Prochlorococcus marinus CUG1417: one gene and its partner. The protein of the gene in region 1 binds, or shares a complex with, the protein of each later gene. Links are inferred from orthologs where the notes say so. Each region holds a gene or a part of one and is shown on either strand. Other genes may lie near its edges. The genes, in order: HA140_RS02180 and lpdA.

Evidence for each region.
Region 2: the proteins of HA140_RS02180 (region 1) and lpdA are in contact, whole or in part, in a crystal structure (PDB 1EBD), measured with the Geobacillus stearothermophilus proteins. The link is inferred for Prochlorococcus marinus CUG1417 from one-to-one orthologs. Residues at the interface, in WP_033016211.1 of Geobacillus stearothermophilus: Ile130, Ala131, Met132, Pro133, Arg136, Arg140, Glu141, Asn155, Arg157; in WP_049624544.1 of Geobacillus stearothermophilus: Pro340, Ser341, Asp344, Tyr345, Arg403, Asp406, Val408, Glu431, Ala432, Gly433, Asp438.

Annotation. Positions count from the first base shown.
Region 1 is NZ_JAAORN010000001.1:385,097-388,382, forward strand. Bases 1-2,953 are described here. They hold HA140_RS02180 (dihydrolipoamide acetyltransferase family protein), read left to right. Parts: upstream 1-769; coding sequence 770-2,137; downstream 2,138-2,953. Other genes in these bases: HA140_RS02170 (AMP-binding protein), read left to right, coding at 1-70; HA140_RS02175 (YlqD family protein), read left to right, coding at 109-552; queA (tRNA preQ1(34) S-adenosylmethionine ribosyltransferase-isomerase QueA), read left to right, coding at 2,144-2,953. In the rest of the region: more of queA, read left to right, coding at 2,954-3,268; cysK (cysteine synthase A), read right to left, coding at 3,271-3,286.
Region 2 is NZ_JAAORN010000002.1:227,075-230,292, forward strand. The notes cover bases 105-2,989. They hold lpdA (dihydrolipoyl dehydrogenase), read right to left. Parts: upstream 2,325-2,989; coding sequence 885-2,324; downstream 105-884. Other genes in these bases: trpC (indole-3-glycerol phosphate synthase TrpC), read right to left, coding at 105-872; HA140_RS07300 (TrmH family RNA methyltransferase), read right to left, coding at 2,336-2,989. In the rest of the region: more of trpC, read right to left, coding at 1-104; more of HA140_RS07300, read right to left, coding at 2,990-3,208. UniProt on the Escherichia coli protein: Lipoamide dehydrogenase is a component of the glycine cleavage system as well as of the alpha-ketoacid dehydrogenase complexes.

The DNA of each region.
Region 1 (3,286 bases):
AGAAATAGAAAAAAAGTATTCATTACAAATAGAAAATATGTATGAAAACAAATTTAGTAAGAAAATTTGATTTGTTCTATCTATATTGAAAAGGCAATTTAATTTTTTATGGAAACAAAAAACTCAATATCGATAAAGCGCTCAATAGCTATTAAAGCAGTAGTTACACCAACTTGGAAGGAAGATGCTGAAAAAGAATTAAGTAAAGCAATTTCAAACATTGATCAGAAATTATCGCAATTGGAGCAGGAGGGACAGCAAATAGTAAATAATATTAGATCCCAATCGGTTAATCCTCTAGATCCAAGGGTTCAAGAACAGATTAGTCAGGTGCAACAACAAGTCGCAGCAAAACGAAATGAAATTGAAGAACAAAAAAGAAATCTACTTCAACAACAGAGTCAAGTTCGCGAGTTGAAAATGGATGAAATTGTTGATCAAGGACAAGTGGATAGTTTCTGTGATGTCACTGTTGGCGACAATCTTATTGAAAAAATGCAAGTCTCGATAACTGTTAAAGATGGAGTTATTCAATCTATAGATAATAATTAAGGTAAAAGATTTAGTATTTTTTTTAAAAATAAGTAAACTTAATTGCAAAAAGTTTTAAATTCTAATCGATCGAAATTATTACTTTCTTAAGTTTTAAGAGTTCCCACTGTGAACATGATTTCGTATAATTAGATCAAGAGTTAAAAGGGTTCTTAATCATAAAACTTTTGAAAGTTTGGTAAAAATCCCTTAAAACTTATGCAATAACAATTTTCTTATGTCTCACGAAATATTCATGCCTGCCTTGAGTTCTACTATGACGGAGGGCAAGATTGTGGAATGGTTGAAAAATCCGGGAGATAAGGTTGAAAGAGGCGAATCTGTTTTGGTTGTTGAATCTGATAAGGCAGATATGGATGTTGAATCTTTTCAAGATGGATATCTTGCAGCAGTTTTAATGCCTGCTGGCAGCACTGCACCTGTTGGAGAAACTATTGGTCTCATTGTAGAAAATGAAGATGAGATAGCTTCAGTTCAAGAACAAAATAAAGGAAATCAACCCGAAGTCTCTACTTCAGACCAACTTGAATTGGTAAGCAATAAAACTGAAGAAAAACCAGTAGTCAAGACTGAAAATATTAATAAAAAAGAGGAAGAAGTCGTCTTAAAGAGTGAAAAGCCTGTACCATCTTTTAATACCGATCAAATTAATGCCGCTACAAGTAATGCTTCTTCGAGGATAATTGCATCTCCAAGAGCTAAAAAACTTGCCTCTCAAATGGGTGTTGATTTAGCAAAGGTACATGGATCTGGCCCCCACGGAAGGATTCAAGCCGATGATATTTTAAAAGCTAATGGCCAACCTGTCTCCATACCATGGATAGGTGAAGGTGGTTCTCCTGCAAGTATTCCTAGTGCAAATTTGGGAGTTGAAAGTAAACCAGAAACTTCAGGAAATAGTTTTGGTAATCCCGGAGAAACAGTTCAATTTAATACTCTTCAAAAAGCGGTAAATAAAAATATGGAATCTAGTTTAGATGTGCCATGTTTTAGGGTGGGTTACTCCATTAACACAGATAAATTAGATAATTTCTATAAAAAAGTAAAACAGAACGGAGTGACTATGACTGCTTTACTAGTTAAAGCAGTTGCAAAGACACTAAAGAAACATCCTCAAGTTAACTCAAGTTTTTCAGAAAATGGAATTTCTTATCCAGAAAATATAAATATTGCTGTAGCTGTTGCGATGGAAGATGGTGGACTAATAACTCCAGTTTTAAAAGAACCATGCAATACTGATTTATTTGAATTGTCTAGGGAATGGAAAGATCTCGTAAAAAGATCAAGATCAAAACAATTAGAACCTGATGAATACTCAACGGGAACCTTCACTTTATCTAATCTTGGGATGTTTGGGGTTGATAGATTTGACGCAATTCTTCCTCCAGGTACCGGTGCGATCTTAGCGATAGCATCATCTAAACCAACCGTTGTTGCTAATAGTGATGGTTCAATATCTGTTAAAAAAATAATGCAAGTAAATCTAACAGCTGATCATAGAGTGATCTATGGAGCTGATGGAGCTTCATTCTTAAAAGACCTTGCTTCCCTAATTGAAAATGAGCCAGAGACTCTTGTCTCCTAAATTTAATTGATTTCTCAAATTAATAATGAAGAAAGAGATTATAAGCTTGAAGCTTATGATTATTTACTTGATCCTTCATTAATTGCTAGTAAACCTTCTGCAATTAGGCATGAATCAAGATTGATGATAGTTAGAAATAGTGTTTTAGAAGAAGACTGCTTAACTAATAAATTTACCAAGAATCTTTTAGATGAATTTAGAGAAGGGGATCTTGTAGTTGTAAATAATACTAAAGTTATGAAAGCTAGGTTAAAGGTTGAATTAGAAAATAAGACATTAGTCGAATTATTAGTTTTGGAGAGATCCCATGAATGTGTATGGTTATGTTTGGCAAAACCAGCGAAAAAGTTAAAAATAAATAGAAAATTAAAATTAAAATCTCCTTTAGCACAAGATATTTATTTGATTGTTGATGGAGTTGATGAAGAAACTGGAGGGAGATTTATTAAATTTCCGGAAAATATAACTTGTCTCAATTCAATGAATGAACTTCTTGATAAATACGGGGAAATCCCTCTCCCTCCTTATATAAAAAATTCCGAAGAAGAATCTTTTCATGAGAAAAGTTATCAAACTGAGTATGCAACTAATCCGGGGGCAGTTGCTGCACCAACAGCTGGTCTACACTTAAGCAAAAGTCTTATTTCCAATTTAAAAAAAAAAGGAGTAATAATCTTACCGATAACTTTGCACGTGGGTTATGGAACATTCAAACCAATTGATCAAGAAGATTTAAGTAACTTAAAACTTCATAAAGAATGGGTAAGTGTTAACAAGGAAGTAGTGGAGGAAATAAAAAGAATAAAGAAAACAGATAGAAAAATAATTGCTATTGGTACAACAAGCGTAAGAGCTCTTGAAAGTTGTTATTCTCATGAAATTAATGACTATATTCCCATAGCGAAGTATGTGGATTTAGTAATTAAGCCAGGTTATAAATTTAAGGTAGTTGATGGATTATTAACTAATTTTCATCTTCCTAAAAGTTCATTATTACTTTTAGTAAGTGCGATGATTGGTAGAGCAAGATTATTAGATTTGTATAAGAAAGCAATAAAAGAAAAATTTAGATTTTTCTCTTATGGCGATGCGATGTATATTTCACCAGATTCATTACTGGAGAAAAAATAGATTTAGGCTTTGACTGGT
Region 2 (3,218 bases), on another replicon or contig:
AATTTCTTGAACGATTGTTCAATATCAGTTTCTCTCATAAAAGTTTCACCAATTAATACTCCCATGATTCCAATAGATCTAAGCGATTCTAAATCTTCGGCACAATTAATTCCAGATTCACTAATGGGAATAATATTTTGTTTTAAAAATATATCTGCATATGTATGCATCAATTCTTTTGATGTTTTTAAATCCGTTTTAAAAGTCTTTAAGTCCCTATTATTTATCCCAATCAAATTAAAAGATTTTAACTTTAGAATCCTTTCTAATTCATTAGAGTTATGGACTTCAACAAGAACACTCATCTTTAAATTATCAGCTATTTTCTTTAAATAAGTTAAATCATCATCACTTAAAATCGCAGCGATTAATAATATTGCATCAGCACCCGATACCCTTGCTTTATAAATCTGATAAGCAGAAATAATAAAATCTTTGCAGAGTAGAGGGAGATTAGTTGATTTCCTTACAGTTTCGAGTATTTCATAACTACCTTGAAAAAACCTTTTATCGGTAAGTACCGAGATACATGATGCACCTAATCCTTCATAACAAATTGCTATGTTTTCAGGGTTAAAATCTTTTCTAATAACTCCTTTACTTGGACTAGCTTTTTTTATTTCAGCAATAACTCCTGGTTTTATTTTTGACTCCAAGATATTTTTGTAAAAATCTTTAGGAGTAGGAAGTTTTTCAATCTTTTTGATGAGATCTTCTAAAGAGACTATTTTTTTAAAATTCTTAATTTCAATATCCTTGTGCCATACAATTTCTTCCAGAATGTTTTTTGCTTGTGCTTCTCTATGAGGTACAGCATATTCTAAATTTTCTACCCTTACTGTTGGATTTGGTGGCCTGCGTCTTATCTCCATTAATTTTAGATATTATTTTATTTGAGAAGCAGCCTGTTTATATGCGACCTCAACTACTTCACTAAGAGTAGGATGAGTATGAACTTCTTTAGATAATTCAATTACATCTTGGTTCCTTGAAATAGCGTTTGAAATTTCTTGAATTAAATCAGCTGCATGTAACCCAAAAATATGAGCACCTAATACTTTCCCATTATCTTTGTTGAAAATCAACTTTAGCAATCCATCACTCTCTAATTCAGCCAATGCTTTTGAATTAGCCTTAAAGAAACTTTTGACAACTCCCAAAGTAAAATTTTCTTTTGTAGATATCTCTTTAGCTTCAACTTCAGAGAGACCAACTGAACTTATCTCTGGGTGAGTAAAGGTTGCTGCAGGGATACTTTTATAGTTAATTTCGACATTACCACCGCAAATATTATCAACAGCAATAGTACCCTGCGCTGCAGCTGTATGGGCAAGCATTAGTTTACCCGTTACATCTCCAACAGCCCAAATGTTAGGTATTATTTCATCACCATTCTTAACTCTCATTTGATCATCTATAGGAATGAAACCTTTTACTGTTTCGATACCAACCGACTCCAGATTTAAGTTATTACTATTAGGACTTCTGCCTGTTGCGACTAGTACAGCGTCAACTTCTAAAGTTTCTACAACTTCCTTAGATTTTGCATCAGTAAGTTCTATTTTTACAGGACATCCAGGTGTTATTTTTGTAGCAAAGACATTTGATTTTGTGTCTATATCTCTTGCTTGAATAAGGTTCTTCTTAGCAATTTTAGTGATGTCTGGATCAAATGTTGGCATAATATTCTCCAGAGCCTCGATCATGGTAACTTCACAACCAAGCGCGGTGTATACATCAGCAAATTCTAGACCTATATATCCGCTTCCAATAATTGCTATCCATCTTGGAAGCCACTCAAGTTTAACCGCATCATCGCTAGTAAATACAGTCCTATTATCCAAAGTTATTCCACCGGGCACAAAAGGAGAGGAGCCTGTTGCTATAACAATATTCTTACATGTGAAGATTTTATCAATTCCGTTTTTATCTCTTACACCTACTTTTTGATTTCCTTCAATTCTTCCAATGCCCAAAATAATTTCAACTCCACTCCTTTTAAGAGTTTTTGTTAAATTTTCTCTAACATTTAAAACTAAATTATTTGCATGATCTGCAATTTTTGATCTCTCGAACCTTACTGGTGAAGCATGTATACCAAATTTAGCTAAATGTTCATAATTAGCTATTTCTCTAACTTTTCCACTTGCAGCCAAAAGAGCTTTAGAGGGAACACAACCCTTGTTAACACAAGTGCCTCCCATATCAGAAGATTCTACTATTGCAACTTTCAGTCCCTTACCAGCAGCATGTTTAGCGGCATCAAAACCTCCATATCCTGCTCCTATTACGATTAAATCAAAATCAAAACTTGAATCAGTCACTTTTTATTTATTTATTTAGAGGTGTATGCGACTCTTTTTCGTTCTAGTAATAACGGAACTGCAACACAAGCCACATTTAATGATTCTACAATCTCACTATGCGGAATTGTAATTGTTTCATGAAAAGCTTCTTGAATTTTTTTATGAATACCTTGACCTTCATTACCCAAAATTAATGCGGTACGTCTAGACCAATCAACTTCCCAATATGGTTTTGAAGGTTTTTTTGAACTCTCATTATGGCTACTAGTAGAGAAAATCTTAAATCCTACATTTGATAATTCAGATAAAGACTTAAGTAAAGAATTTAATCTTTCTTCTTCATTTCCATCAAATCTTAAAAATGGCAGATGAAAAACAGCACCTGAAGATGCTCTTAATACCTTTTGGCCTAATGGATGCGCACCTCCAGCTAAAAAAATTGCATTAACACCCGCAGCTAAAGCGGTTCTAAATAGATTACCCATATTCCCAGGATCTTGAATTCTGTCGAGAACAAGAACAAAATCATCTTTTCTATTAAATTGATAATTAGGTATTGCTGAAATATCTACTAAAGCTGCTATCCCATCTGGATTAATTGTTGAAATCGCAGATGCCAAGACTTCCTCTGAGACAATATTTATTAATGACTCATCAAATTTTTTACTTAGATTATGATTCTTTCTTAGCCATTTTTCGGTAACTAAAATCTTAGAGGGATTTTTTCCAGACTTCAGCAATTCTTCAATGAGATGTGTACCCTCTATGCAAAAAAAGTCTTGATCTTTTGGAGATGATCCTCTTTTAAATGATCTAAATCTTTTAACTAGATTATTGTTCTTACTAGTTATTTTTAAAAAAGTATTTTCTATGAGTATTTTGAAAAATTTGTTATCAACTATATTTTAATTA